DNA from 2 places in the Methylomonas defluvii genome. Region 1 is predicted to be linked to the other one. Evidence: predicted binding sites of a transcription regulator. Region 1 holds the regulator's gene; the other holds the start of a gene.
The links. The regulator HrcA, encoded in region 1, represses chaperone genes, less so after heat shock. The targets are predictions, from matches to a motif close to TNTTAGCACTCNNNNNNNNNGAGTGCTAANA.

Region 1 (16,011 bases):
TCTTTGAAAGACACCGACGCGGTGATTCATAGCCGCTCCAGCAACATTTACGCCTCGCTGGACGGGGACGACTTTTTCCAATATCTGGGTGGTACCGCGATGGCGGCGCGGCAAGTCAACGGCAAGACGCCGGAAGTGCTGGTCGCCGATTTGTCCGATCCCACTGCCGCTAAAACCGAAACCTTGGAGCGTTATCAAGGCCGGGAAATGCAAGCCCGCTACCTGAACCCGAAATGGATCGAATCCATGTTGAAGGAAGGTTACTCTGGTGCACGCTTCATCAATATGGTCGCCGAAAATCTTTGGGGCTGGCAGGTGACGGTGCCGGAGGCGGTCGGCGCCGAGAAGTGGCAAGCCATGTACGAGACCTACGTCGAAGACAAATACCAGCTCGACATCCAGAAAAAGTTCGAGCAGGCCGACAATCTGCTGGCTTATCAAGCCATGGTGGATAGGATGCTGGTGGCGGTGAACAAAGGCTATTGGAAAGCCGATCCGGCGGTGAAAGCCAAGCTGGAACAAGTTAACAAGGAAGTGATTGCCAAAGCCGGCGTGGCTTGCAACAAGGACACTTGCAGCAGCCCGGAAATCACCAAGCTCGCGGAGCAACAGGATGCTGCCAAAGCCGCTAAGGCTGCCGCGCCGGGGGCGCAAGCCCAGCCACCGGCACCTGCAGCGGCTGAACCGCCAGCGCAGCCAACTCAATCTCAACAGCCACCACCTGCTCAGCAACCGCAGGCCCAAGCGCAAGCAGCACCGAATGCCGCCAAGCCTTTGGAAGGCTATGAAATGGAAGAGAAAAAAGCCGCCAGCGAGAGCACTGAACAGCAACAAACCTTGAGTTCGGCGCAAAGCTGGTGGTTGAGTTTCGCGATCTTGCTGATCTTTGTTGCCGGTTATCTGCGCGGCAGTTGGGAACAGCGGAAAGACAAAGCCTAGCGCTTGGCTGGAAAAACCCTGGCCTCCTTGTTACCGCGAGGGCGGTAACCCTGGAAATTCGGCAGCCATCATTCCCGCTTTAGTAGGGATGATAGCTGCACGTAATTTAGGGGGCTAACTTAGTCCCGATATGAATAACAGCGTGGCGCCTCAGGGGGAAAGTCAAGTAGGGGCCTGCTCTTGATGTAAGAAGAATTAAAAATAAATCTAACATGACCATGAAGCGCCGTTTTTTAAAGGTGCATTACCGGAGGAATCGACTTTGTCTCGTTTACACGTAATAACGCTGTTGGCCCTGGCCAATTTGGCTTACAGCAATCAAATCCTGGCAGAAGATAGCGATCAAAGCGCCGTGGGGCCAGCCGAAACCGCTAAGACCGACAATCCGGCCAGCAACGATGAGTCGCTGGGCACGATGGTGGTGACCGCCACGCGCTCGGAAATCAGTGCATCAATGGCGCCGGCCAATGTCAGTGTCATCACCACCGAAAATACCGAAAACCGCCTGACCCAACGTATCGGTGACGCCTTGAAGGATGTGCCGGGGGTGTATTTGCGTGGTAGTGCTTATGGCACCAGCTTCCCAGGCTCCAGTGTTAGCTCGTCTGCATTCCATGGCATTAGCGGTACGAATCGATCTTTATTTTTAGTGGATGGGCTGCCGGTAAACAATGCCAATTCAGGGCTGGTTGATTGGAATATCCTGAATATGGACGACGCTCAGCAAGTGGAATATGTCCCTGGACCCTTTTCAGCGCTGTACGGTAGCGGCGCAATGGGCGGCGTACTGAATGTGATCTCCAAAGTACCCACTAAACGCGAAGGGCGCTTGTCATTTGGCGCCGGTGGCGCGGCTGTTGATCAATGGGGCATCAAGGGCCGTTACCGGGATCGTTTTGAAAACGGTTTAGGTATTTCGGTGACGTTTAACCATATGGATAGTGATAACTGGGCGGTGTCGGATTATGTGACGGCTTCGCCGACGAGCTTTACGCCATCAGCCACCGCGATACCGAACGCCACGATAAGAGCGAACACGGCTACCGCGTTAAGAAACGCCTCGACACCGGTATTCGGTGCCATTCCGACCGCAACCACCCAAGGTGGCTCGACCTACATCATAGGCGACAAAGGGGAACGCCCTTGGGAGCAGAACACCGCTTCCTTGCATCTCTATTACGATTTGACTGATAGCACCGAGATTGATGGCGGGATGAGCTGGAGCCGCAGCGAAACCAGCGCAGGGACGTTTAACAGTTATTTGACCACTGCCGGAGGCTCGCCAATTGCAATCGCTAACGGAAACCCCACTGTCAATTCAGTCGCCAGCGTGGCCGGCCTGGCGCAAAGCAACAACTTGAATTTGAATGGCCAACGTCTTTCCGTCTACGAACAGCAGTTATTACATTTCCTGCCTTCCGTGGAAGATACGCGGCGATATTTTGCGCACCTGAAACATGATTTTGGGCATGACGTGAAATTGAATGTCGATTTTCAATACATGGATCACGAGACTTATTCGCCTAGCCCAAACAGTGCGGCGTTCGACGATACCTTAAGCGGTGGCAGAGGCCAGTTAACCGTCACGCCTAGCCAACGGATCGACGGTAATGTGGCATTGCGCTTCCCGTTTTTGTGGGATCAACGTAACTTTGTCACGGTCGGTTTTGGCGCAAACCACAACAATTTGGAAGGCCAAAAACGTTTGGCCTTGAGTAATTGGCAAGATTGGTCCTCAGTGACGAATACTGTTTACGATGGCAAGGGCGAGTCGAGTATTTACTCCGCCTTTATTCAGGACGAAATTTGGTTGCGTAAAAACTTGATTGCTCATCTTGGCGTTCGTTATGACGACTGGTCAACTTCCGGTTCCATCGTACAAAAGGCTACTGTCACTTCCACGGGTACCACCACTAACCTGACGCAAACATACAGCGAACGTTCCGTGTCGCAATTTAATCCCAAATTCAGTTTGACCTGGTTGCCGGCGGATGGCTACAAGTTGTTTGCTTCAACCGGTTGGGCATTCCGTCCACCCACCAACTCGGATTTGTATTCGACATCGCAAACGGCTAGCGGCAGTGTTTTTACCTTGACGCAAGCCGGGCCGAATCTGAAACCGGAAACCATGTATTCATGGGAAGTAGGCGGAGAGGCAACACCGATTGAGGGTACAACGATTGCCGCCTCGTATTTTCACCATTACATTTCTGATTTGATTTACCGTAAAGATACGACATTAAGCGCAACCAATCGGCTTCAGGAGCGGCAAAATGCGGGTGAAGCGGAGGTTGAAGGCGTGGAGGCCAAATTAAGGCAGAAATTGTATTGGGACTGGCTGCATTTTACGGGAACCTACACCTTAAACGACTCGATAATTACCAAGAACGAGGCGAATCCGCTGTCGGTTGGCAAACAGATGGTGTTGTTGCCGGAGACCATGTTCAGTGGCGGCTTGGATGTCAAATATGAGCATTGGAGCGGTGGCATTATTGGGCGCTATGTCAGCCAGCAGTATACGAACGACCAAAATCTGGATCAAAGGGCCGGCGTCCCAGGGAGTTACGACCCTTATTTTCTGGTCGATACCCGTATTGCTTATCAAGCGACGAAAAATATCGATCTGTCGTTTTCGGTGAATAATCTGTTGGATCGGGAATATTCCTCTTTTTACCAACAAGCCGGCCGCACCGTTTACGGGGAAGTGTCTTACAGCTTTTAATGTGCGTGACTGTCGCCTCCGGCGCAATCTGCTCCGGATATTCGGTTTGCGAGTATCCGGAGTAATGGCTATTGGTAGTTTATAGTCCTCGCTTAGCGTGCACAGTTCACAAAAATTGGCAATGTAAGCGCCGGCTTTGCTGTCTTCATCTGTTCTTAATCTTTTCCTAATCAAGACTTAAACATTGCTCTCTAGAATCAACTCATAGATGAATTATTCTCGATCAAGGGGATTTATGTTTAGAGTGGCAAGTGTCGTTGTAATGAGTTTGTTGGTTTCGCCAATAGCCATCGCTGACGGGCATGGGCGAGGTCATCACAAACATCACCACCATGACCGGTACGTCGAGGTCGAGCGGGTGTATGTACCGGGGAGGGTTACGCAGTACGTCCCGGCACCGCCGCCCGCGCCGCGCTACGACCGATACGACCAACGCTCCACTCAGGGCTTGGTAGGTGGCGCGTTAGGCAGTGCGGCGGGTTACGAGATGAGTAGAGGCGATCCGTTGGGAGCCGGCATCGGTGCCGCCGCCGGCGCCTGGATCGGCAACAGTATGAGCCGTTAATCAGCTACCGCCAATCAATTAACCGGTTTTGAATTTTTGGATGACTCATGCGACAGGAGGACAAAATGAGAATAAAAAATGGTAAAAAATATCAACAAGAACAGTACAGTAGAGTAGAAAAGTTTTTGAATGTATTGTTGTTTTTTGTCGTTGCCTACTATAGCTACTATGTGTTGTCTTTCTCCCAAATGGGGGCTTGAGACCACTGGCGGTTGCGGTTTATTGGCCGTTTGCGTTCCTGCCATACAGTCCGGATAAGCAAACGCTAGATCGAATTAGAACCCTGCAAGTCCCAGACTTGCAGGGTTTTTTATTGCCGGTTGTTGGGCAATATCGAAGATACATCTAAAAATCGTAATTCCGGAACAAACTGCCCATCGATCCGTTCTCCACGACACGGGGGCTTCGGATATTCAATCCCAGCCCTTGATTGTGCTGGCTGCGCTTAGTTTATTCATAACCTGTTCAAGCCGTTGACAAGGCCGGACCCAACTGATAGCTTTGCTGTCTGGCACTCACCAATATCGAGTGCTAACGGAATTTGGGGGATGACGTGGCTGGCGGACAAGATTTAAACGAAAGATCGCTGTATTTATTAAAAACCTTGGTTGAGCGTTATATCCAGGACGGCCAGCCTGTTGGTTCGCGTTTGTTATCTAAAGATCCGCAGTTAAAGCTGAGCCCCGCCAGCATTCGCAATGTGATGGCGGATCTGGAAGAGATGGGTTTGATCCATTCCCCGCACACATCCGCCGGCAGAGTCCCGACCGTGAGCGGCTATCGTTTATTTGTCGACAGTTTGTTAACCGTCAAGCCGCTGGCATCCAGCGAATTGGATCAACTGCAACATGGCCTGAAAGGGGAGGCGGATAAAGCCAGTGACGTGTTGAATAAGGCTTCCAAATTATTGTCCGACGTAACGCGGATGGCCGGCGTGGTGACTTTGCCGCGCAGAGAAAGCGTCACCTTGCGGCACATCGAATTTCTGCCTATGTCCAATACCCGGGTGTTGGTGATTTTCGTCACCGACGACCAGGAAGTGCACAATAAAATCATTCATACCCACAAGCAATTCAGTCCTGCGGAATTACAACAGGCAGCCAACTATTTGAATTCGGTTTATTCCGGCCGCAGCTTGGCGAAAATTCGCGATTTGGTGGTGCGGGAGATGGAGCTCGATCAGCGGCAGGTCAATCAAGGCATGATGGACGCGGTGAACATGGCGCAGCTCACCTTCAGCGAACAACCCAACGACGACTATGTGTTGAGCGGCGAAACCAATCTAATGGGCTTTTCCGAGTTGTCGGATATGGAACGACTCAAACAGTTGTTCGAAGCTTTTAGCCAAAAGCGCGGCGTCATTCATTTATTGGATCAGTGTCTACAGGCCGAAGGCGTGCAGATTTTTATCGGTGAAGAGTCCGGCTATAGCGCATTCGATCATTGCAGCCTGGTGACGGCGCCTTATTCGGTGAATGACGAAGTGGTGGGGGTGTTGGGCGTGATCGGCCCCACCCGAATGGCGTATGAAAAAGTGATTCCGTTCGTGGATGTGACGGCAAAATTATTGGGCGCGGCCTTGAATCCCAAATAAATGGCCCTATCGTTAGGCCAACTAAAAAATTTAGAACCATGGAGTAAGTAATGAGTCATCAGCAATCGAGCCACGAACCCCAATCGGATAGCGATTTGATCGCCGAAGTTTTGGAACAGACCAAGCCAATCGACGCCGACGAACAGTCAACCGAAGCCTCTGGTGCCGCCCCAGTCACTGTGGAAGCCTTGCAGGAACAATTGGAGCAGGCCCAGCAACAAGCTGCTGCGAATCTGGATAAAGCCATCCGCACGATGGCCGAGATGGAAAATTTAAAAAAGCGCGTGCAAAAAGACTTGGACGACGAACGCAAATACGGTCTGGCCAAATTTGCGAAAGAACTGCTGAGTGTTCTGGATAGTTTGGAATTAGGCCTGCAAGCGGCAACCGGCGATAGCCCGGAGATAGTGAAACTACGCGAAGGCAGTGAATTGACCATCAAGCAATTCGAGTCGGTATTTGCCAAATTTAATATCGAAACCGTCGACCCCATCGGTCAAGCATTCAATCCGGAATTGCACCAGGCGATGGTCATGCAGCCAAGTGCCACCGCCCAACCCAATACCGTATTAAACGTCTTCCAAAAAGGCTATGTGTTGAACGGCCGTTTATTGCGCCCTGCCATGGTGGTGGTGGCGAAAGCCGAGGACAAACCTGCCGATAGCGCAAAAATCGATGAGCAGGCTTGAAATTAAGACGATCAACCGCATATCGCTAACAACTTTTTAATTTATTACCAATTCAAGTCTGGAGAATATCAATGGGCAAAATGATCGGCATCGATTTAGGAACCACCAACTCCTGCGTCGCAGTCCTGGAAAACGGCACCGCGCGGGTTATCGAAAACAGCGAAGGCGCGCGCACCACGCCTTCCATCATCGCCTTCACCGGCGACAACGAAGTATTGGTCGGCCAGTCCGCCAAACGTCAGGCGGTTACCAACCCTGAGAATACTTTGTTCGCGATCAAACGCTTGATCGGCCGCCGCTTTAAAGAAGACGCGGTACAAAAAGACATCAAAATGGTGCCTTACAAAATTATGGAAGCCAACAACGGCGACGCTTGGGTGGAATGCCACGGTAAAAAAATGGCGCCGCCCGAAGTGTCATCGCGGGTGTTGATGAAGCTGAAAAAAGACGCAGAAGCCTTCTTGGGCGAAGAAGTCACCGAAGCGGTTATCACCGTACCGGCTTACTTTAACGATTCACAACGTCAAGCGACCAAAGACGCCGGCCGCATCGCCGGTCTGGATGTCAAACGCATCATCAACGAGCCGACTGCGGCTGCGCTGGCGTTTGGTATGGACAAACCCAAAGGTGACACCACCATCGCGGTCTATGACTTGGGCGGCGGTACCTTCGATATTTCCATCATCGAAATTGCTGAAATCGAAGGCGAGCACCAGTTCGAAGTATTGGCCACCAACGGTGATACCTTCTTGGGCGGTGAAGACTTTGATTTGCGCATCATCGACTTCCTGGCCGGCGAATTTAAACGCGACAGTGGCATCGATCTGCACAACGATCCATTGGCGTTGCAACGTCTGAAAGAAGCGGCAGAAAAAGCCAAAATTGAATTGTCCTCAGCTGAGCAAACCGACATCAATCTGCCGTACATCACCGCCGACGCATCCGGTCCGAAACATTTGAACGTGAAACTGACCCGCGCCAAACTGGAGTCGCTGGTTGACGAGTTGATCGAAAGAACCAAAGGCCCTTGCTTGCAAGCGATTAAGGACGCCGGTATTTCGACTTCTAAAATCAACGACGTAATTCTGGTGGGCGGTCAAACCCGCATGCCGAAAGTGCAAGCCTTCGTCAAAGAACTGTTCGGTAAAGAGCCGCGTAAAGACGTTAACCCTGATGAAGCGGTAGCCTTGGGTGCGGCGATTCAAGCCGGCGTATTGGGCGGCGATGTTAAAGACGTATTGTTGTTGGACGTAACACCACTGTCTTTGGGTATCGAAACCCTTGGCGGCGTGATGACCAAATTGATCGAGAAAAACACCACGATCCCGACCAATGCTTCGCAAACCTTCTCGACTGCGGACGACAATCAAACCGCGGTGACCGTGCATGTATTGCAAGGCGAACGGGAAGTGGCTGCCGGTAATAAATCCTTGGGTCGTTTTGACTTGCAGGACATTCCGCCGGCACCACGCGGTATTCCGCAAATCGAAGTGTCGTTCGACATCGACGCCAACGGTATCTTGAACGTATCGGCGAAAGACAAAGCTACCGGCAAAAAACAATCCATCGTGATTAAAGCCTCCAGCGGTTTGTCGGACGACGAAGTCGAACGCATGATCAAGGACGCCGAAGCGCACGCGGACGAAGACCGCAAACTGAAAGAACTGGTGTCCGCGCGTAACTCCGCTGAAGGCATGATTCACGCCACCGAAAAGTCGCTGAAAGAACTGGGCGATCAAGTAGCCGGCGACGAAAAATCGGCCATCGAATCGGCGATCAAAGACCTGCAAGCAGTGCTCAAATCCGACGACAAAGATGCAATTGAAGCCAAAACCCATGCCTTGACCGAGTTGTCCGGCAAATTGGCGGAGCGCGTTTACGCACAGAAAGGTGCGGAAGGCGGTGCTGAGGGCGGTCATGCCGCAGGCGCGGCGGAAGCTGCCGCGGAGCATGACCACAACGTGGTCGATGCGGAATTTGAAGAAGTTAAGGACGATAAGAAATAAGGTGTAGGGCGGATGGCTGTCAGTCAAGCCATAAGTTGTAAACATAAGCGGAATGCTTAGTAGCTTCCGCTTTATGTGTGTACCAATATAACTGAATATTAACGAAATGAATTCAGAAGTTGAAATCAATGGAAGATTGGAAAAATGTGAGTTTATTTTTTCCAGGAAATCGCCGATTGCAATAACTGGCCCGGGTGGACCGGAGTCTTGGCAACAGAATAATTACGATGCGAGAGTCATTTCGCCAAATGTAAGAGCCCCTGGGAAATACACTATTTATCACAACGGAAAGCGCTTGGTTTTCGAGGCCGTACGACCTTATATACCCGATGGAATGTTAGGTTATGTTTTGGAGTCGACAGACTAGTCCGGTAGGGCGCAATAACCAACGGGCATTGCGCCGTATTAAGCCCTCTTAGGTCAGATTAGTCATGTAGGGTACTCACACCGCGGACCTTTTGCAAACGATGGGCTTCCTGGCGTCAGCCCATCCTACATTGAATAAACCGAATTCGGCAGAAATACAGGCAAGACCGGCAATGCCAAAACTATACGAATATTTCGGTTTAATTGTGATGTTTTATGCCAATGAACACGAACCCGTTCATGTTCACGGCAAATGCCAGGGGCGGGAAGCGAAGGCCGAAATTATTCTGGTAGATGGGCGAGTTGATAGTGTTCGTTATATTACAGTCTCCGGCCGTGAAATGTTATCCGAGCGTGAGATGCAATATTTCCGCGAAATTGTCACGGCTCGTGTTAATGACATTGTGCAAAAATGGATCGATTATTTTGTTTGGCATAAATCGATTCGACCAGAACGCATTTGTACGAGGTTGAAATGAATCAAGTTGTTAATATTTGTAGCGCCGAGCAGATCGATTCGTATCTTTTGCGCTTAAAATTTGATGATGGCAAGGAGCAGATTATCGACTTCAAGGGATTTTTGATGCGTTCCCCGCACCCTGATATTCGAGCTTACCTCGATTCGGCGAAATTTTCCGATTATCGTATCGAGTACGGGGAATTGGTGTGGGGCGATTATGAATTATGTTTTCCGATGATCGATTTGTATATGAATCGTTTGGAACACGGTACTTATATTGAATCGGCAGCGTAGATTTATGAATAATTGGTTAGACTTGGCGGAAACCAGAGCAGAAGAGATCGATGCCGGCATCGTTGAATTGATACCTTCCGAAATAATGTCGCTCAAAGCAAGTGAGTTGTTGAGTTTTCAGCGAGATCAACAGGCATTATTGCCGCCAAAGTTTAGCGAGCCAATAAAGGCCGAATATAGAAAGTAAAAATAAATAGATAAATTAATCAAGTGACTCAAGACATTTAAATGGCCGCAAAAGAAGATTTTTACAAACTGCTGGAACTGGATCGCAACGCCAGCGAAGCCGAGATTAAGAAGAGCTATCGCAAGATGGCGATGAAATTTCATCCCGACAGAAACAAGGATAATCCGGAAGAAGCGGAGAAGAAATTCAAGCTGGTCAAGGAAGCATACGAGATTTTATCCGACCCAAAAAAACGCGCGGCTTACGATCAATTCGGTCATGCCGGCGTCGATTCGTCTATGGGCGGCGGTCGTGGCGGCTTTAGCGGGGCGGAGAATTTTAGCGATATTTTCGGTGATGTGTTCGGCGATATTTTCGGTGGCGGTCGGCAGCAACGCAGCAGCGTGCAACGCGGTGCTGATTTACGCTACAACCTGGAATTAACCCTGGAAGAAGCCGTTGGTGGCACCGAAGCGACCGTCAAGGTGCCGGTTCTGGTGGCTTGCGTTGAGTGTAACGGCAGCGGCGCCAAAAAAGGTAGCAGCCCGGTCACCTGTAATACCTGTCATGGGCACGGCCAGGTCAGGATGCAGCAAGGCTTCTTCTCTGTGCAACAAACCTGTCCCACCTGTCGCGGCACGGGCAAGCAGATCAAAGATCCTTGTCCGAAGTGCTACGGTCAAGGCCGCGTGCAGGAAACCAAAACCCTCAACGTCAAAGTGCCGGCCGGCGTGGATACTGGCGATCGGATTCGTTTGGCCGGCGAAGGCGAAGCCGGTGCGAACGGCGGTCCGGCTGGGGACTTATATGTACAAGTGCAGGTCAAGGATCATCCGATCTTTACCCGTGATGGTGCCAATTTGTATTGCGAAGTGCCGATCAGTTTCCCCATGGCCTGCTTGGGCGGCGAACTGGAGGTACCTACGCTGGACGGCAAGGTCATGTTGAAAATCCCGCCGGAAACCCAAACCGGACGCATGTTCCGTTTGCGCGGCAAAGGTGTGAAACCGGTCCGGGGCGGTGCAGTCGGCGATCTGTTGTGCAAGGTGCAATTGGAAACCCCGGTACATCTGACCAAAGATCAAAAAGCCATGATCGAGAAGTTGGGCGAATCCTTGTCCGGCGGCGGCAAACATCACAGCCCGCAAGAGCATGGCTGGATGGATGGCGTTAAAAACTTCTTCGATAAATTAACAGGATAAGACATGGTACGGATCGCGGTAGTAGGCGCTTCCGGGCGCATGGGTCTGTGCTTGCTCAAAGCCGCGCTGGCGGCGGAAAATGCTGAGTTGACGGTAGCGGTATCCCGCCCCGATAGCTTGGCACTGGGCAAGGATGCCGGCGAACTGGCTGGTGTGTCAGCGGCAGGTATTAAAGTCTGCGACGACTTGGCTGCTCTGACTAATAAATTTGACGTATTGATCGACTTCACCCGGCCCGATGCGTCGATGGATTACGTCGAAATCTGTCGGCAGGCCGGCAAAAAAATAGTGATAGGGACGACCGGCTATAGCGAGGCGCAAAAAGCCGCGATTGCTGAGGCTGCCCAGGATGTGGCAATAGTCATCGCACCCAATTTCAGCGTCGGCGTCAATCTGTCCTTAAAGTTGCTGGAAATGACCGCCAAGGTGATGGGTGATTACACCGACATCGAAGTAATTGAGGCACATCACCGCCACAAGGTCGATGCGCCATCCGGTACCGCGTTGCGGATGGGCGAGGTAGTTGCTGCAGCCTTGGGGCGCGATTTGAAAGACTGTGCCATCTATGGCCGCGAAGGCGATACCGGCGCTCGCGACCGCAAAACCATCGGCTTTTCCACTATCCGGGCCGGCGATATAGTCGGTGAGCATACCGTGATGTTTGCCGATGAAGGTGAACGAGTGGAAATTACCCATAAAGCCACCAGCCGTATGACCTTCGCCAATGGCGCGGTAAGAGCCGCGGCTTGGTTGGCGGACAAACAAAGCGGCCTGTTCGATATGCAGGATGTGTTGGGTCTGAAAGGCTGATCAGGTCTTAAATTTTGTCTGCACATCGCTGAATCAGCTAAGACTTATATTCGTAGAGGCGTTACCTCGCCTGTCAGTTTATAATGCCGGTAATCCGCAATAACCTGAGCGTGATCGAAAGCCAGCAGGCTGGGCAGATTGTCGAAGTTGAATAAACCAAAGTTTTTAGCATCGTCGGCCGCCATCGGTGTGCCATGCGCTTGCGCCAGGTAGACAGCGGTGACGGTGTGGTTGCGTGGGTCGCGTTGCGGATTGGAGTAAAGGCCCAGCAGTACGGTTAGTTGTACATCCAGACAGGTTTCTTCCTTGGCTTCGCGGATGGCCGCGTGCTCAATCGTTTCGCCGACATCGACAAACCCGCCGGGAACTGCCCAGCCATAGGGCGGATATTTCCGCTCTATCAACACGAAAGGACGCTGGGGGTGGTCGATCAGTTCGATCAAAATATCGGCGGCTAACAAGGGGGTGACGGGCTTTGCCATGGCATTCCTGAAAATGATGAGTTTTAGTGCATTGAAAATAGGCGTGTTCTGCTAAATTTAACCATGTTTTCAAGCCTTGCTGAAATTCTCGATGCTTTTTCCTCGACCAATTAATCATGAATTAATCGGCTTTTCATATCATCCCAGCCGCTTTACACGGCGCTTTTAAAGTCGAATCAAATTTCCAAGAATCAAAACATGAATGAGTTTATTCCCGGCCAACGCTGGATTAGTAATACCGAATCGGAACTCGGTTTGGGTATGGTCATAGACACCGAGTTTAACCGTGTCACCGTGCTATTTTTAGCGACTGGCGACCGCCGGGTTTACGCCAGAGATAACGCGCCGTTGACCCGGGTGCAGTTCAACGAAGGCGACGTGATCGAATCGGCGGATTACGCGAAAATTAGCGTGCAACAGGTGCAACAACACAATGGCTTGTTGACTTACATCGGAGTCGATGAAGACGGTCAGCTGCAACAAATTGATGAGATGGAACTTAACCATCATATTCAATTTAACAAACCGCAAGACCGTTTGTTCACCGGTCAATTCGATCCGACAGCCTGGTTTTTATTACGCTATGAAACCTGGCGACGCCAGCAACAGCACCAACAAGCCGCGACCAAAGGTTTGCAGGGCGCACGGGCTTCGCTGATTCCGCATCAGCTGTATATCGCCCATCAAGCCGCCAGTCGCGCGTTGCCTCGGATTATGCTGGCCGATGAAGTGGGTTTGGGTAAAACCATCGAAGCCGGTTTAATCATCCAGCATCGCTTGATTAACGGCTTAAGCAAGCGGGTGTTGATTTTGGTACCGGAAAGCCTGTTGCATCAATGGTTGGTGGAGATGCTGCGCCGCTTCAATCTGCGCTTCAGCATTTTCGACGAAAGCCGCTGCTTTGCCAGTCCCGACGAGAACCCGTTTCTCAGCGAACAATTAGTGCTGTGCAGCCAGCGCTTCTTTGCCGATTCTCCGCATCGCCAGCAACAAGCCTTGGATGCCGGTTGGGATCTGGTGGTGGTCGACGAAGCGCATCATCTGGAATGGAGCGAAGACGCACCCAGTGCCGATTATCTATTTGTCGAGCAATTAGCCTTGGCGTCCCCCGGCCTGATTCTGTTGACCGCTACGCCCGAGCAATTGGGTAAGGAAAGCCATTTTGCGCGTTTGCGCTTGCTCGATCCGGATCGTTTTTACCGTTTTGAAGAATTCCTGCGCGAAGAAAGCCAGTTTGAGCCGGTAGCCAGACTTGCCAATTTGCTGATTTCCGGCGAAGCGCTGGATGCCGAACAGCAGGAGCAATTGAAAGTTTTATTAAAACAGGACAATGTCGACAAACTGCTGCAACAGGTTAACGACAGCGAAGCCAATGCCCGGGAAGAGTTGATCAAATTGTTGCTCGATCATCATGGCACCGGCCGGATTTTGTTCAGAAACTCTCGGCAAACCGTGCAGGGCTTTCCGGATCGGCAACGCCATGCTTATCCGCTGCAAGGTGAAGACACGGCGGACTTAGCCAACAGTCCTTATCTGCATTGGCTGGTTGCGCAGTTGAAAGCCTTGGGCGACGAAAAGGCCTTATTAATCTGCAAACGTGCGGAGACCGCGATCCAGCTGGAGCAATTGTTGCGGCAGCACGTCGGGCATACCGCCGCGGTGTTTCATGAAGGCATGAGTATCGTCGAGCGGGATAGGGCAGCGGCATTTTTTGCCGACGAAGAGAGCCGGGCGCAAGTGTTGATTTGTTCCGAGATCGGCAGTGAAGGGCGCAATTTTCAATTCGTGCGCCATCTGTTTTTGTTCGATCTGCCGGAAAATCCGGATTTGCTGCAGCAGCGCATCGGTCGTCTGGATCGAATCGGCCAAAAGCATGTGATTCAAATTCATATCCCTTATCTGCTCGACAGTGCGCAGCATGTGCTGTTCCGTTGGTACGACGAAGGATTGGATGCATTCCGGCATAACTGTTCGGGCGCCGCGCAAGTCTTGAAGTTGCTCGGCGATGCGCGTGACAGCGCCTTGCTCAGCCGCGATGCGGCGGCAGTAGAAGCCTTGATCGCCAACACCAAGGCCCTGAACAGCCAGGTTGAAGAGGAATTGCATAAAGGCCGCGATTTGTTGTTGGAGTTAAATTCTTGCCGTCCGCAAGAAGCCGCGCGTTTGGTGGAAGAGATCAGTGCCGGCGAACGCGACGGTAGTTTGTGGCCGTTTATGGAAGCGATGTTCGATTGCTATGGTGTCGATGTGGAAGACCATTCGCGCGATTGCCATATTCTGTGGCCCAGTGAAAATTTGCGCATCGCCCATTTTCCGATGCTGCAGGACGACGGCTTGACGGTAACCATCAATCGCGACATCGCGCTAGCCAGGGAAGACATGCAATTTCTCACCGCCGAACATCCTATGGTGTTGTCGGCCATGGATTTGGTGCTATCCAGCGAGACCGGCAATGCCGCCGTCAGCGTGGTCAAACACCCGCAACTGAAAGCCGGCCAATTCCTGCTGGAACTGTTGTTTGTTGCGGAATGCAGCGCGCCCGCCGAATTGCAAATCGGCCGATTTTTACCGCACACGCCGCTGCGCGTTTTGGTCGATCAAAATAAAAAGGATCTAACGGCTGTTGTTAGCCACGACAGCTTGGTCGAGACTGGCGATAGCTTCGATAAGGCGCAAATCAGCCAGTTTTTGAACAGCCAACGCCAGCATATTCAGGATATGATCAAAGTCGCGGAGCAGTTGGCGGGTGCGCAAATGCAGAAGTTGATAGCGGAAAGCAGTAATCTGATGATAGCCACGCTAACCGGGGAAATCAAACGTCTTGTGCGGCTGAAAAAGATCAATCCCGGCATCAAGGAGCAGGAAATAGAGCAACTCAAGGAAATGACCATGCTCTCGCACGAAAGCATACAGGAAACTCAGTTGCGGCTGGATGCGGTGCGGTTTGTGATTACCAGCTAACTTGCCGACAGCGATTTACGGCGAGCAGGTGCCGTTTGGTGCCGGGATGACGATTAAGCGGTTTTGATCAGCACGGTGGTGTCGTCCAGTTCCACGCATTCAAACATCAGATCGTCGATAGAACCTTCGACGTGGTCTACGTAGTGTAAGCCGCATTCCGAATCGACATGTTGATGTTTCAGAATGCCGTGTACACTGAACGGCGTTCCGGATTCAGGCAATACCATGGTGATTTTAACTTTGCCGGCAACATCGGGACTGATGGGGTCTTGAAGCTTAACCCGGATGCCGCTATAGCTGATGTCCAGAATTTCCGCATTCAGCGAAATTTCCCGGGGTGTTCTGCTATTGAAAATAATGCCGGCCTGCAGGCCTCTAGGTTTTACTCTACGGTGAATTCGTTTTTCGAAACTCATGTGTTGTGGCCTCTGCTGAAGAATCGCGGTAATGCTATTGAGGATTTAGTGTAGGTGCAAAGTCAGTTTTTGCTACTGTGGCGTGCCCATCATGCCATATCTTTTCTATTCATACACCCGTTAATTGCGGGCATAAAATAAGGTTTTTGCATGTTATTTTCAGAATTGGGTTTGTCCGAGCAGCTTCTTAAGGCGGTTGCCGAACAAGGCTATGAAACTCCCACACCGATTCAGGCGCAGGCTATTCCGGTCATTTTGCAAGGCCGCGATGTGCTGGCCGGCGCGCAAACCGGCACAGGTAAAACCGCCGGATTTACCTTGCCTTTGCTGCAGTTGTTG
Region 2 (16,011 bases), on a different contig from region 1:
GCAACAACGTACTCAAGTTGCTGCGACTGGCACTATCGAACCTAACTTGCAGCATAACGAAGGTGCAGTTGGAGGCGTTGGCGTATCGGAAGATGATTGGACGGCTATCTCCAACGTAGCGATCCTGCCTACTTATGGCGATGTCGGTGGCACTCCCACAGCATGTACGTTGCCAGGCGGTATGCCAACGACCAAGTTGGATGCTTCTACGATAACTGCTACTGATGCTCTGCGCCAAAACACCATCAACGACACCCTGGAAGACGATCAATGCAACTTGGTGATTGCTTTGGGCTTTGGTCACGACGCCGCGCACAGCACCAGCAACTCGTCTGTGGCAATCTCCACTGCGCCGACCTTCGTCAGCCAAGCCATTAATCCGGCGACCAGTTACGCGCGCTACATCGCATTATTCCACGTCGCTCAAGATACCAATGAAGATGCCAGCTTTGCTGACAGTGAAGTATTCAACAAAGCCCGCTTACTGGCCGTTGTTGACACCGAAGGCCGTATGATTGATGAGAACATCGCCGCTCAAAACCCTAACTAATCATTAGCTAGGTAAACCCTGGTTCCCACGGTCCGCCGTGGGAACCCCTACTAGCGCTGGGCTTTGCTAAAGAGTCTAGCGCTAGTAGGCCTCGGCCTCTCGGAATACCGAAGAGTAGCGCCTCGGATAGCCGGCGTGCTGTGGCGGTGGCAAGCCTTTATGCGTTCCCACGCGGAGCGTGGGAACGAGGTAAGCTCTCCACGAACGGCTTAACTTAACGGCACTTGGTTCGCACAGGCTTGCGTAACACATAAGCGCCAAGCGCCACACAACCAAAACAGACAACAAACGATGAAATCGCTCCACTTCTCCAAACTTCCACCGCTCAGCCTGTTGCTATTGGGTTTGCTGCCGATTTTGCCTTGGCTGGCGCCCTGGCATTTGCAGCCGGTAACCACCTTTCATCTGGAATGGCTGGCGGTAGTCGGCGGATTGCTGGCTTGTGCGGCGGCTTTGCCAAGCTTGTGGCGTAGCGAGCATTTGCAGTTGCCGCGCACGCTGTGGTTGCCTTTAACGCTGGCCGCCTATCTGGCCTTACAAAGCAAACTGTTGCCGCAAGTCGTCGTACCGCATGCCTATATGGGGATGGCTTATTTGGCTTGGGCCGCACTGATGATGGTTTTGATGGCCCATTTGCGGCAACAGTTTGGTAGCGAACGGGTCGGCGGCTGGCTGGCCGGCGGTTTGGTAACGGCTGCCGCGCTGGTGGCCTGGCGTGAGCTATTCGGGCGGCTATCCGGGGAAATCGGCGACTGGGGCGGCGTCGGCCAAGCCAACAACTACGGCGATTTCTTGGCCTTGGGCAGTGTGTCTTTACTGTACTGGCATGCGCTTGGTCGGCTACCTCGAGGGGTATTTGCGTTCTGCGGGTTTAGCCTGATGCTGGGCTTGAGCCTGACGCCTTCTCGCAGTGTTTTATTGTATTGGCTAGCCATCTTTGTCATCGCGTGGCGCTACCGTTCCGCCTGGTTGAAACCCATCGGCTTAGGGCTTTTCGGCTATCTGGCCTTGCAGGGTTTGTGGTCGCTGGGTGTTTTGCCGGACGCGCAACTGAGCTCGGCGGAACGCATGCTACAACCAACCAGCGGCGCGTCGCCGCGCTGGCATATCTGGCAAGTGGCCTGGCACTTGTTTTTGCAGCAGCCCTTGCTGGGTCAGGGTTTCGGGCAATTCGACACCGCGTATTTTCAAGCTGGCCGCTATATTCCGGCACTGCCTACCTATATCGAACACGCGCACAACCTGATTTTGCACTTGCTGGCCGAACTGGGTTTGTTACCGGTGTTGCTGCTGCTGTTGGCTATCAGCCGCTGGATTCGTCCGGTGCTGGCCGTGGGCGAGGGGACAACGCAGCAAGCGTTTAAAACCTGGCTGATGTTGTTGGCGGCCATTTTGGGCATTCACAGCATGTTGGAATACCCGCTGTGGTACGCGCCGTTTTTAGGGGTTGCCGCGATGGTATTGGGCTTGGGTGATGAGTTGAGCCGGCCGATAGCCTGGAAAAAAACCGGCACTGTCATAGCCGGCTTCTGCATTGCTGCCGCCGCGTCCGTGGCAGTTGTACATGAAACTCACTACCTGCGCATGGAATTGGCTTTGTTAGCGACGGTGGCGCAACCCTCTCAGCAACGCTCCGATCATCTGGTGGATGTCTGTCAAAAAGCGGTGACGCAAGCGCCGCTGCTAACACCTTATGTGCCGATGATTTTTACGTTTACCGGTCAGCCCGACGATTTGGCGATGCGGCCGCAACTGACCGTATTGGCGGATGTTGCCGTGCGTTTCGTGCCGGCCAACAATTTAGTGTACCGGCTGGCGCTGATGCAAGCCCTGAACGGCGATCAGCAAGCATCCAAAAAGACGTTAAGCCGGGCCTTGGCCGCTTATCCGAATGATGCCTCAAAGTTTATTGTCGATCTTTTCCATCTCAAAGGTGCGGACAGCGTCAAAGTCAACTTCATGTTGCCGATGCTGGCCTCCACGCTAGGTGCAAAAGTGGTCACCAGCAGCGGTGCGCCTGCCAAGCAACTTTAACTGAGAGGTTTGATTGGCTGCCGATGCCGGCGTGACGCCAACTTAATGCTAGTGACTCGGCAACTAGGGCTGGCTAAGTTTTTAATTTTCACAAGCAAGTAAATGAGGTGTTTATTGTTTGTTCTTAGCGGAATGTTGCGGCCCGTCGCCTGGCGCCATGTTGCCGTCGTGCGTTCCAAAACTCTGAAAATTCGGTCGCAAGCCGGTTTTACCCTACTGGAATTATTGGCGGTGATTGTGCTGATGGCAGTAGTAGCCGGCACGGCGGTGCTGGCTTATGAAGGCGTGCAGGATCAAGGCCGCCAAGATGCTACCCGGTTTGAAATCGCGGAAATCCGCAATGCTTTGTTACAGTTTCGCCGCGATAGCGGTAGCAACGATTTACCGGGGCAGGGGATTTACGTCTGCGAAGACCCGGCAAACCCCGGCAAAATCAATCCGGATTTGGTTAATCTGCCCAGCGAAGCCGGCAGCACGGACGCCGCAAAACTGGCCTGGTGCGAATCGCCGGCCAATTTCTGGATGCTGTTTGCCGACCCTTCCGGCAACGGCTGGAATCCGGACACCCATCGCGGTTGGAACGGCCCGTATTTGCAACGCAAAAGCGGCCTGATGAGTTATGCCGGTGTCGATAATTTGTGGGTGATTACCGATGCCTATCAAGCCAATTACCTCATGTTGGATTTGGATGACGCCGACAAAGCTCGGCTGGTCAGCCTCGGTCCGGATAACACCGACAATAGCCCAACGCCCGGCACCTGCCAGCTGGCCGGCGGTGGTGACGATACCGTGCTGTGTTTGTTGCGATGAACTTATTGATCGAAATCGCCAAAAACGCCAAAGCGCAGGCTATCACGCTCCGCTTATCCACCCTACCTGCGGTCGGTTCGATACATCACAAATCCGAGCGCGGCTTTACCCTGCTGGAAATGTTGCTGGTGATTTTTTTGATGGCACTGGTGGCGTCCACCGGTTTGCTATTGACCGAGGGCGTGGAAGACCAAGCCAAATACGACGAAACCAAACGCCGGATGGAACTGATCCGCAAAGCCATCGTCGGCGACCCGACTCGCACAGTAAACGGCGCGCCGGAGCTTAGCGGCTTTGTGGCGGATATGGGGCGCTTGCCGCTATGTTTGGCGGAGTTATTGAGGCTCGGTGACGAGGTGCTTCCGGCCACCGTTCCGAAAACCTTTAAATCGCCGTGCGACGACACCGAAATCGTTAGCGAATGGAATCTGGATCAGAACACGGGGGTCGGCATAGGCTGGCGCGGCCCCTATTTACAGGTTATCCCGGAATCCGGCGGCGGCCTGCGTTTTAGAGACGGCTATGGTAACGAAGGCGCGAATGCGGCCGCTGATGCGCTGGATTCAGGATGGGATTACAGCGTAACCGCAGCGACCGCCAGTTTAGCTAGCGAAGGCATGGATTTAACTGTTGCCACCGATGACGTGGCCGCGCCGCAACTGATTGTCAGCGCCGATTGGCAGGTGCCATTACCGGCGGCAGTGAGCGTGACGTTTGAGAATCAAAGCGGGACAAAATTGCCAGGGTCAGACGTCAACTTGGTATTGCGCCTTTATTTATCCGATTTGACCGACTATGTCGATTCGGACGAGGGAACTCCTGATTACTTGGTTTTGGCAAGCCTATCAGTATCGGCGAGCGGTCAAAAAACCGAGAGCTTTAAGTTGAGCACGCCGCCACTCTTGCCTATTGGACAACGCGGGTATGCGATTGTTTGTTACCAAGGTGGGACGGTTGACCCAGACGATTTTGTGATTTTCGACGGCGATTGCGATACCACTGGAGCCAATCCCAACCCGAAGCCAAACATCGCCAACATCCGCAGTTTCAGCGTCTCACCCCGCCAGACACTGAATTTGGCCCTTAATTGGATCATTCCATGAGTCCACTTTGTCCGAATCCGTCTCGCCATGTGCTTTCAGTGCGGGCCGTCACTGCCAATACGCTAAGGAAAAAGCTCCTTCTCCCTCCGGGAGAAGGTTGGGATGAGGGGATCAAAATATCGTTTTTTCCCTTATTTATTCCCCTCACCCTAACCCTCTCCCTGGGGGAGAGGGAATCACCTGCTGCTAATTTAATGGCAATGACCGAGGATCGTCGGGGCGCTAAGCGGCAGCGCCGAAAAAGCCACAGTCCGGAAACCGCTAAACAATCTCAAATGCCAAGCATCCATGAAATTTAACCGTTTTATCCCTTTTGCTATCCCGTCGCAGTTATTGGTCTGCGAGACCGACGGTTTTTCCTTGCGCGCCGCCGTGCTGCGCCGTGCCGATCAGGATATGGAATTGCTGTATCAGGCCAAAACCGAGCAGGTGGATATGGCCGAAGGCCTGAGCGATGTGCTGACTACGCTAAAAAGCCAGGGTTGGCAGGGCGGCGGTTCGGCGATTCTGTTGTCGCCGGCGGTGTTTTCCACGCTGGTGGAGTTACCGGTCAATCCCCGCAAACCCCGGCCGTTGTTGCAGATGTTGGAGCTGGCGCGCTGGGAAGCGGAGCCGCTGTTGTTGCAACACGTCACCCGCTGGTCGGTGGGGCATTTATTGGTGGGCCAAGGTTATATGACCGAGGAACAAGCGCGGGCGGTGATGGATTTGCAGCAAGGTAAATCCAGAGCCGGCGGAGGTTTGGCGTTGGCCGAGCAGTTTTCGTTACGGCGTTTCGGCGATCTGGCGGTGGAGTTGGGTTATATCAAACGCAGCCAGCTCAATGCCTGCTTGACCGGGCAGGAGTGGCTGAAAGCCGCCGACGAGGCCATCGAAGTCGGCTGGGCGGCGCAGAGTGCGGTGGACGATATACCCGGTACTTTTAACTGGCTGATTAGTTGCGTGCATCAAAGTTTATTGCAGCGCTGGTCGGACGCTTTCGCGCGGCAGGGTGTGAAATTGCAAACCATGTATCCCTTGACCGGTTGCAGCGCGGCCTTATTGCCCCCGACAGAAACCCACGCCGTGCTGCTGGAGACTCAACCCGGTCTGGGGTTTAGCACGCGGCTAGCCGCTGGCGGGATTACGGCCTTGCGCCACTATTTGAATCTGCACAAAGCGCCGCTGGATATTTGTCTGGAAAGCTATCACGCGCTGCATGCGCCGCCGCGCGAGCCGGTCTGGCTGGCTAGTTGGCCGCCGGCACCGGAGCTGGCCGCCAATTTGGAACACATGCTGGAACTGGACTTGCATCCTCTAAGCCATGCTGCCGTTGGCGATAAGGTCTCGCCGGGCATGGCCGGAGCGGCTTACCATGCACTGGGTTTGGCCGAATCTGAGCGTTGCGTGGGGGTGCGCTTGGGCGGCCCGTTGCCGGCACTGCGTGATCGCTTGGAGGTGCGGGCCGCGGCGCTGGTGCTGCTGTTATTGGTGGTGGTCGGCGTGGCTGAGCTGTCGTTGTGGGCGCGCAAAAGTAGCGTCGAGAGCTACAAACAGCAGGTGGACGCCAGCTGGCAAAGTATCGATGAGGCTATTAAGCGCATCAACGCCCAAGCGGCTGAAATCGCCCAGATCAAGGACAAAATCAAGAGTTTGCGCACCGAACAGTCGCGTCTGGAAAATCTGGCCCGCTTCTACGACGAAGATATTCCGGAGCGCATGGATTTGGTGAAAGGCGTGTTGGGTATGCTGCAAACGCTGGTTGACAATGAGGTGGTGATCGAGCGTTTGGATGAGCCGGACAAGTCGGCATTAAAACCGGCCGCGGCAGCGAACGCGGCGGCGCCCAACCCTATCGACGCCAAACGCATCGAAGCGGAAAACCTGGTGCTGGAAGCCTGGGCGCTCAGCGACAGCGCCGCGCAGACCTTTATCAAACGGGTGGGTGATGCCGCAGCCCGCTGGGATTTGCAGGTTCGCGAGCCCAAAGTGACTTTCGGCAAAGGGCCGCTGCAGAGCAACGGCTTCAGTATTTCCTTGCGGCTGGTCAAATTGGCCGAGCCGGACGGCAAAATCATTCGTTTATCCAATCCAAATACCCATGAAACTACCCCCTTTGAGTAAGCGCGAACAATGGTTGTCGGCCTTGGCTATCGGCGTGATCGTTATCGGCGCTTACGCCTGGTTGCGCTGGGTGCCGGCCAACCGGGAAATCGGCCAATTGCAACAAACGGCGGAAGCCACCGATAAGCGCCTGCGTACCGCCGAGATCCCGGAAGAACCGGATGAGGACATCGAGCGTTTGAAGAGCCAATTAGCGGAACAAGAGCGTTTGCTGGCGGCTATCAAGGAGCAGTCGGACAGCGTGGAAAAACATCTGGCGCCGGACGACTCGCAGTTTCTGATTGTGAATATTTCCAAAGTGGCGCGGGATGCGCAGATTCATGTGCGCGCCAACGAGGTTTTCAAAGCGGCGGTAAGCAACAATGCCGCGCCGGTAGCGGCGGCACCGGCAACCACCAAGAAAAGCCGGAAAAACAAACCGGCGACGGTAACGCCGGCCGCTGCCGCTGCGCCCATCGCTGCCGTGATTCCGCCGCTGAGTGCTGGTTGGGTGGCGCGGATGTCGCCGGGTTCCTTGTTGGAAAGGCCGTTGCGGCGCCTGGAGGTGGAGGGTACCTATCTGGCTTTGAACCGCTTCATTCACGATTTGGATCGGCTGCCGTTTCAAGTGGCGGTGCTGCGGATCAGTGTCGAGCGCATGCCGGTGTTGGCGATGCCCGGCTATCCGCAATCTTTGTTGGCCGAAGTGATTTTGGCGTTGTAAGCGTATGGCTATCAATGACGAACATCTCCTGGAAGCCGGTGTGCGCTGTGGCTTGATTGAAGCTGCGCAATTGGAACGCCTACGTCTGGAAGCTCGCCGGCAACGCTTGAGTTTGCTAAGCATGGTTCAGGCCCATTATCGTTTTCCGTTATCGGCCTTGCACCGGGCGGTGGCCGAGCAATACGGTGTGCCGTATGTCGATCTGGATACGCTACAGGTGGAAAACACCTTGTTAAAAAAAATTCCGCCCAGTCTGGTACAGCGCAAATTGCTGTTGCCGGTTAGTGATGGCGAACAGGTGTTACTGATCTGCGGCGATCCGGGCGACCGGGGCGGCATCGATTCGGTGCAACGCTTGTTGGGGCAGGTATTGCCGCTGGCAATGGCCGATCTGGCTCTATTGCAATTAAAGGTAAAGCAGGCATTGGCCGGAAAATCGGCGCCCGAGCAAAGCGGCGCGGTGACAGCGGAGACCGATACCGATTTGGTGGCCATGCTGGACGGCATCATCCGCGAAGCCTATTTTTACCGGGCCTCGGACATTCACTTATTGCCGGATGCGCAAGGTCTGCGGGTTCGTTTGCGGGTGGACGGCAAATTGCGCGACTTTCCGTTGGTCGCCAACGCCGGCGCGGCGGCTGCTTTGGTGTCGCGGGTCAAGGTGCTGGCCGGCTTGGATATAGCCGAACAGCGCATGCCGCAGGACGGCGGTTTTTCTTATCATTTGCCCCGGCCCATCGACAAGGGCTTTAACATTCGGGTGGCGACCGCGCCGACCCGGCTGGGCGAACGGATGACGCTGCGGCTGCTCGGCCAAGAGGCGTTTGGCTTGACGCTGGCCGATCTGGGCATGATGGAAGAAGATTTGCAGCATTTTCGCAAGGTGATACACCGCCCCTACGGCATGGTGCTGCTGACCGGTCCGACCGGGAGCGGTAAATCGACCACCTTGTTCGCCGCGCTCCAAGAAATCAACCGCGCCGACATCAACATCATGACCGTGGAGAACCCGATTGAATATGTGATGCACGGGGTTTCTCAATTGCAGACCGGGCCGAAAGTCAGCTTTGCTGACGCCCTGCGCTCGTTTCTGCGGCACGATCCGGACGTGCTGATGGTGGGCGAGATCCGCGATCCGGAAACTGCCGATGTGGCCGTAAAAGCGGCAATGACCGGGCATTTGGTGTTTTCGACGCTGCACACCAACAACGCGGTGAGCGCCGTCACGCGCTTGATCGACATCGGTTGCGAACCATTCCTGATCGGTTCCACGGTGGCGGCGGTGATCGCGCAGCGTTTGGTACGCCGCTTATGCGGGCATTGCCGCAAACCACGCTCGGCGACGCCTGCCGAGCTGGCGGAATTGGGGCGGGACGACGATGCAGTGCAAATATACGAACCGGGCGGTTGCGTGATCTGCCAGGGCAGCGGTTTTTGCGGCCGGCTAGGATTGTTCGAAACCCTGTGGCTGGATGAAACCCTCGCCCGCTTGGTGGCCCGCGGCACCGATGAGGAAACCTTGGAAGCCAGTGCCGGTGAGCGTCTGAGTTTTATGTGGGAGGACGGCTGCCGTAAAGTGCTGCTGGGCATGACCACGCTCGACGAGTTACGCGATGTAGCGGTCCACAAAACCCGCGGTATGCGCGGCGTAAACTGAGATGGCTGAATTTGTTTACACCGCCTTGGATGAGCGAGGCAACGAGATTGGTGGCCGCTTGCAAGCCGACGATATGGGTAATGCAGCATCACAATTGCGCCAGAGCGGTTTGCGAGTATTGGCGTTGCGCCAGGGACGCGGCAGCAGCGGCTTTCTCGGCCAGGCTAATTTCTCGGACTGGTTGGCCTCGCAACGTTCGGTAACGAACACGGCGCTGATTTTCTTTTTCAGGCAAATGAGTTTTATGCTGCGGGCGGGCTTGCCGGTGGCGCAGGCTTTAGAGCTGGCCCAGGCACAATTGACCAATCCGCGCTTGAATTTGACTTTACGCCTGATGCTGAAAGACATTCGGGTGGGCCAATCGCTGTCGTCGGCGATGAGTAAGCACAAGGCGGTGTTTCCGGAAATGGCGATCAATTTGGTGGTTGCCGGTGAAACCACGGGCGATTTGGACCAAATCATGGAAAGGTTGGCGATACATCTGGATAAAAGAGCCGCATTGCGGGCGCAGACCATCAACGCGATGATTTATCCGGCGATTGTGGTGCTGGCGGCAATCGGCGTCGGCATTTTCATGGTGGTGAAAATCATCCCCAAATTCAGCAAGTTTTTGATGGGCAAAGGTAAAGCCTTGCCGCCGTCTACCCAGTTGCTGGTGGATATATCGGACTTCGTGCGCCAGCATGGCCTGTGGCTGGTAGGTGGTGTGGCGGCTTTTCTGCTGCTGGTGATGTTGATTTATCAAACCCGTAACGGCCGCTTGTGGATAGACCGGCTGTTGCTGCGGCTGCCGGTGATCGGCTCGCTGCTGGTGACCGGTGCCATGGCGCAGATGAACTGGGCGCTGTCGATTCTGCTGCGCAGCGGTGTCACCGTGTTTGAAGCGTTGAAAATTACCGCTAATTTGCTGGGCAACCGGGTTTATGTCGATCAGTTGCTGGCCGCATCGAACCAGATTTTAGAGGGGCGGGATATTGCGCGCAGCATCGATCATCCGCGCATTCCGCCGCTGGTGGTGCAGATGGTCGCAGTTGGCGAAGGGACCGGGGCGCTGGACGAGGTGTTACAGGAACTGGGGCTTTATTACGAAAAGCTGTTGGAAATTGCGATCAAGCGTCTGTCGGCCTTGATCGAGCCGGTGATGATTTTGGTCATAGGCTTGATGGTGGGCTTTGTCTATTATGCATTCTTTCAAGCCTTATTCTCTTTGGTATCGGGGCATTAAATGAGTTTGTCGAATTCAATCAAGCCGATTGCCGGCCTTTTTTTTTCAATGGCGGCACTAGCCGCGCAGGCTCTGGAAGCGCCGGCCACGCCGCTGCCGTTGACACCTGCGGCGCCGAAGCAGTTGCGCGATCCGTTCACGCCCAGCGAACTGATGTACGAAACGGCTGGCGCGCAGGGCGGTACCGCCGCTGGCGCTTATGGGTTTATGCCGAATCAAGAAACCATGAAGGTGCCTAACCTTAAACTACGCGGCTTATTGAATCCGACCGGCAAGGCCTTTATTGCTCTGTTGGAAGTCAGCGGTGTCGGTACTTTTATGGTGCGCGAGGGCGATGAATTCAATTTCGACCCCTCGCAACCCAAGAACGCCATCCGCGTCAGTAAAATTACCCGGCTGAGTGTGACCGTTGAAACCGGTACCTTGGGTTCGATCAGAGTATTGCGCTGAGCGGTTTTAGATAGGGTTTACTGATTGAGTATGTTTAGGTTGACGGCAATGTGGGCCAATTCGGTGGTGGTCTGCACCTGCAGTTTTTTCTTGATTTGCGTCGCGTAGTTGGCGATGGTTTTATTGCCCAAACACAGGTGAATGGAAATTTTCGAGACCGTCAGGCCTTGGGCCAGTAGCCGGAAAATATCGAACTCGCGCGGCGAGAATGCATCGATCAGCGCTTGATATTGCGCATTGGCGGACGGCTCGTCCGCGGGTTTAAGCAGGCCGGGTTCCGTATAACCTTTACCTTGCATAATGCTTTCTATCGCCGGTAACAATAGATTCGGCGCCATGTTTTTAGTGATGTACCCTTGCGCGCCGGCATCCAAGGCGCGCCGCACGTAAACTTGTTCGTGATAGATGCTGTATACCAAAATCCGCGCATTAGCATCCCGCGCGACGATCCGGCGAATGGCTTCCAGACCGCCGATTCCCGGCATGGATAAATCCATGACCACCAGATCAGGCTTGGACTCGCAATAAAGCTGAATCGCTCGTTCGCCGCGTTCCGCTTCGGCGATGACTTCGACATTGCCTCTAACCGACAACAGCATGCGAAAACCTGCGCGTACCACGGCATGGTCGTCGACTAACAATATTTTTAGGGTGTTGCTCATGGCAGCGGTGGAATGGGTGGTGTCATAAATTTCGAAACGCGGCTCTGGATATAAGCTGCTGTTTCGGCCTTAAAATTGACGGCTATTATCTAGGAGGAAATTCCTGGATTGAGGCGGGAAAAATTCTTTTTATGAGCCGGGAAAATGGAGGATGGGGAATTGCAACTGGCTATGTCAACCTATCGCTTTGGTTGGCCATTCGGTGCTGAACGCGATTAGTTTAATTCGGCCAATAACTGAGCGATCATGCTGTTGGCCTGGTTCAAGTAACCGCTGCCGAACAGGTTGAGATGGTTGAGGATATGGTAAAGGTTGTAAAGGGTTTTACGGGTTTTGTAGCCAGGGTCCAGTGGGTATTGGGCTTGATAAGCCGCATAAAAATCGCGGCTGAAACCGCCGAATAATTCGGTCATGGCTAGATCGGTTTCACGGTCGCCGTAATAGCAAGCCGGGTCGAAGATTATCGGTTGTCCTTGCTTATCCGAGGCAGCATTGCCGCCCCATAAGTCGCCGTGCAGTAAGGATGGGTGTGGGCGGTAAGCGCTAAAAAAATCGCCAATTCTTTCCAGCAGTTTTCCCCCTTGGCTCTGCAGCGCTCCGCGATAACCGTTGGCGGCGGCAAACTGTAATTGTTTGCCCAGGCGTTGTTGCTGCCAAAAACTGACCCAATCGTCGTGTCTGGCGTTGTACTGCGGCGTGGAGCCTATGGTGTTGTCGATGTGCCAGCCGAAATAGGCTTGCGGCCGCTGGTGCAGCAAGGCCAGTTGTTCGCCGAATAAGCTGGCGCTGCGGCTATGCAACGCGCCCAATTCGATGAATTCCAGCACCAGATAAGCGTGTTGTTGACATTCGCCAAAGCAAATCACCTTGGGCACGCGCACCGCGCCAATGTCGGCCAATTCGCGTAAACCGGCCGCTTCTGCTACAAACATCTCTGCCAGGCTTGCCCGGTTTAATTTGATAAACCAGTCGATATTGGCGGCTTGCAGCCGGTAAGCGCTATTGATGTCGCCACCGCCGATAGTGCTGAGGCGGTGGTTGTTAAGAGACTGGCCGGTTTGGGTTTCGAGATGGCTAACTAAGGGTTGCAGCGCGGCCATGGTTAATTACCTTGCTACTTTGCCCAACTGTCGCGCAAGGTCACGGTACGGTTAAACACCAATTTTTCCGCGGTGCTGTCGGCATAGTCCAGGCAAAAATAGCCGGTGCGCTCAAATTGATAACGGGTATCCGGCGTGGCATTGACCAGGCTGGCTTCCACCCGGCAATCAGTCAACACTTCCAACGAATTGGGATTGATGCCGTCCAGAAAATTATCCAGCGTGTCCGGGTTGGGATGGCTGAATAACCTGTCGTATAAACGTAACTCGGCAGGCACGGCATGTTGTTCAGATACCCAATGAATAACGCCTTTGACTTTGCGGCCTTCCGGGTTTTTGCCCAAGGTGGCCGGATCGTAACTGCAATGCAGTTCTATGACATTGCCGGCAGCGTCTTTAATCACTTCCTCGCATTTGATCACATAAGAACCGCGCAAGCGCACTTCACCGCCCGGCACCAAACGCTTAAAGTCTTTAGGCGGGTTTTCCATGAAATCGTCTTGTTCGATCAAAATGGTTTTGGAAAAGCTGACTTCACGGCTGCCCATTTCCGGCTTTTGCGGATGGTTGGCGATTTGGTAGGTTTCGGTTTTACCGTCTTCCCAGTTGCTGATCACCACTTTTAACGGCCTTAACACGGCCATCGCTCGCGGAGCGCGTTCGTTCAAGTCTTCACGAATGCAATTTTCTAAAACACCCATTTCGATCCAGGAATCGTTTTTGGTGACGCCGATGCGTTCGCAGAAATCGCGAATCGCTTCCGGCGTAAAACCGGCCCGGCGCAGGCCGGAAATGGTCGGCATGCGTGGATCGTCCCAGCCATTGACATGTTTTTCCATGACCAGTTGCAGCAATTTACGCTTGCTGACGATGGTGTATTCCAATTGCAGGCGGGCGAATTCGATTTGCTGTGGATGGCAAGGGGTTTGCAATTTGTCCAGCACCCAGTCGTACAGCGGACGGTGATCTTCAAACTCCAAGGTGCAGATTGAGTGGGTGATGCCTTCCAAAGCATCGGAAATGCAATGGGTGTAGTCGTACATGGGGTACAGACACCAGGCGTCGCCGGTACGTTGATGATGCACGCGGCGGATACGGTAAATGGTCGGGTCGCGCATATTAATGTTGGGCGAGGCCATATCGATTTTGGCGCGCAGCACATACTGGCCGTCAGCGAATTCGCCGGCGCGCATCCGGGTGAACAAATCCAGGTTTTCTTCGATGGAGCGGCTACGGTCAGGGCTTTCTTTGCCGGGTTCGGTCAAGGTGCCGCGGTCGGCGCGCATTTGTTCAGGCGTTGAGCTGTCGACATAGGCATCGCCTTGTTTAATCAACTGCACCGCGTAAGCGTAGAGTTGTTCGAAATAGTCGGAAGCGTGATATTTGCCGGCCCATTTAAATCCTAACCATTGCACGTCGCGTTCGATGGCTTCCATGTATTCGACGCTTTCTTTTTCCGGGTTGGTGTCGTCGAAGCGTAAATTACAGGTACCGTTGTTTTCGGCGGCTAGGGTGAAATTCAGGCAGATCGATTTGGCGTGGCCGATGTGCAGATAGCCATTGGGTTCGGGGGGAAAGCGGGTGGCAACTTTGCCGTTGTTTTTGTTGGCGGCCAGATCGGCGGCAATGATGTGTCTAATAAAGTTGGATGAAACGGGGCTATCGGAAGCTGACATGTTTGAGTAAATGGCTGTGGTTTTGATGAGTTAGGCGGAGATTTCTGACTTAATCGGCATTTTAACGAGTTTGGCCGGAATTCGTAAAGGCGGCATCGTTAGCTGGTTACACAGCAAAATTGAAGCAAAAGTCAGTGTAACTATCTGTATCAAAAGATTTTTACTAAATTATTAGCACTCTCGTGTTTCGAGTGCTAGAATTCGGTTAACGTTAATTTATTCCGCGGAAACGAGGGTGATATGAACAACAGCTTGGCTTTGCCGATCAATTTATCGGTTGGGACGTTTGATTCTTACTTGAACTTAGTCGCCCAAATGCCCAAACTCAGCGTCGAGCAGGAGCAGGACTTGGCGTTACGTTACCGGGATGAAGGCGACCTGAATGCTGCGCGTGAGCTGGTGATGTCCAATTTGCGCTTCGTGGCGCATGTAGCCAGAGGCTATGCCGGTTATGGTTTGCCGTTGGCGGACATTGTCCAGGAAGGCAATATCGGCTTGATGAAAGCGGTAAAACGTTTCGACCCCGACATGGGCGTGCGCTTGGTGTCGTTTGCCGTACATTGGATCAAAGCGGAGATTCACGAGTATGTGATTAAAAACTGGCGCATCGTTAAAGTTGCCACCACTAAAGCGCAGCGCAAACTGTTTTTTAATCTGCGTAAGTTTAAAAACGACTTGAACTATCTATCGCAAGACGATGCGGAAGCGATAGCAGAGAACCTGGACGTGGACGTCAAAACGGTTTACGAAATGGAACGGCGTTTGGATGGTCGCGATATAGGACTTGAGCCAACGGGCGACGACAGCGAAGACCATGTGCAAGCGCCTATCGCTTATCTGGAACAGCATGGTGCCGATCCGGCTTTATTGCTGGAAAATAGCGACTGGGAAGACCGCAAGGAAGAGTTGCTGATGGACGCCATGGCCGGCTTGGACGATAGAAGCCGCGATATTCTGGCTAGCCGCTGGCTGGTGGAAGAAAAAGCCACTTTGCACGAATTGGCGGATCGTTATCAAGTGTCGGCTGAGCGTATCAGACAGCTTGAACAAAACGCCATGAAAAAGCTGAAAGCAGCGGTAATATTGGCAGCGTAAAAAATAGTTTGGCATTTCTGCAAAAATCAGTATAATGACGCTTTCTTTGCCGGGGTGGTGAAACTGGTAGACGCGCCGGATTCAAAATCCGGTTCCGAAAGGAGTGTCGGTTCGATTCCGACCCTCGGTACCATCTACCTTTTAAGGTAGTCAAAGAAATTCAAAAAACCCGCTAGCCGCAAGGCTTAGCGGGTTTTTTATTTTCAAGCGATGCATTTTCGCGCCAAGGTTCTCCACGAGGTATTGATATGCCTTTCTCCCGTTCTAAGCAAACCGATCCCACCCGAAAAATATCAACCTTAAAGGCGTTATGGCCGTTTATCCGTCCCTATCGCGCTAGAATGCTGGTAGCCTTTTGCCTATTGTGTCTCGGCTCGGCGACGATTCTGTTAGTACCTTTGGCGTTCCGCGATCTGATTGATTTTGGATTTGGGCAGCGACAGGCAGAGCAGGGTGGGTTGTTAGGTGCGCTGAGCATGGATGGACACTTTCTGGCGCTATTTGCCTTGGCCTGCCTGTGGGCGGTGACGATAGCCGCACGTTATTACACTGTCAGTTGGGTTGGCGAACGGGTGACGGCGGATTTGCGCAGCGCGGTTTACGAACGGGTCTTGGCGCAGTCTCCGCAGTTTTTCGAAACCTTGCAAACCGGGGAAGTGTTGTCACGACTGACCGGCGATACCACGCTGATTCAGACCGTGGTGGGCAGTTCGATTTCCATGGGCTTACGCAGCGTATTCCAGTTTGTCGGCGGCATGATTATGCTGGCGGTGACTAGCCTGCATCTGTTCTCATTGATATTGGGCTTGATGATCTTGCTGACCTTGCCGATTCTGGCAATGG

Region 2: a site for HrcA is predicted at 14,243-14,273, ahead of rpoH (RNA polymerase sigma factor RpoH). Genes of this name have one in related genera too.

The regions. Positions count from the first base shown of each region.
Region 1 is NZ_JAXARY010000033.1:27,507-43,517, forward strand. It holds gene QLH52_RS23000 (cobaltochelatase subunit CobN) at 1-939, shown strand, start outside; gene QLH52_RS23005 (TonB-dependent receptor) at 1,202-3,661, shown strand; gene QLH52_RS23010 (glycine zipper 2TM domain-containing protein) at 3,924-4,226, shown strand; gene QLH52_RS23015 (hypothetical protein) at 4,292-4,426, shown strand; gene hrcA (heat-inducible transcriptional repressor HrcA) at 4,780-5,820, shown strand; gene grpE (nucleotide exchange factor GrpE) at 5,871-6,509, shown strand; gene dnaK (molecular chaperone DnaK) at 6,581-8,515, shown strand; gene QLH52_RS23035 (DUF4160 domain-containing protein) at 8,983-9,360, shown strand; gene QLH52_RS23040 (DUF2442 domain-containing protein) at 9,357-9,635, shown strand; gene QLH52_RS23045 (hypothetical protein) at 9,640-9,822, shown strand; gene dnaJ (molecular chaperone DnaJ) at 9,864-11,003, shown strand; gene dapB (4-hydroxy-tetrahydrodipicolinate reductase) at 11,007-11,813, shown strand; gene QLH52_RS23060 (NUDIX hydrolase) at 11,858-12,295, opposite strand; gene rapA (RNA polymerase-associated protein RapA) at 12,494-15,256, shown strand; gene QLH52_RS23070 (PilZ domain-containing protein) at 15,310-15,672, opposite strand; gene QLH52_RS23075 (DEAD/DEAH box helicase) at 15,823-16,011, shown strand, end outside.
Region 2 is NZ_JAXARY010000007.1:117,755-133,765, reverse strand. It holds gene QLH52_RS09570 (type II secretion system protein) at 1-550, shown strand, start outside; gene QLH52_RS09565 (PglL family O-oligosaccharyltransferase) at 842-2,584, shown strand; gene QLH52_RS09560 (type II secretion system protein) at 2,753-3,394, shown strand; gene QLH52_RS09555 (type II secretion system protein) at 3,391-4,497, shown strand; gene QLH52_RS09550 (hypothetical protein) at 4,786-6,600, shown strand; gene QLH52_RS09545 (hypothetical protein) at 6,578-7,303, shown strand; gene QLH52_RS09540 (GspE/PulE family protein) at 7,308-8,960, shown strand; gene QLH52_RS09535 (type II secretion system F family protein) at 8,962-10,185, shown strand; gene QLH52_RS09530 (hypothetical protein) at 10,186-10,635, shown strand; gene QLH52_RS09525 (response regulator transcription factor) at 10,653-11,297, opposite strand; gene QLH52_RS09520 (fructosamine kinase family protein) at 11,513-12,397, opposite strand; gene QLH52_RS09515 (glutamine--tRNA ligase/YqeY domain fusion protein) at 12,412-14,073, opposite strand; gene rpoH (RNA polymerase sigma factor RpoH) at 14,314-15,168, shown strand; tRNA gene QLH52_RS09505 (tRNA-Leu) at 15,217-15,301, shown strand; gene QLH52_RS09500 (ABC transporter transmembrane domain-containing protein) at 15,417-16,011, shown strand, end outside.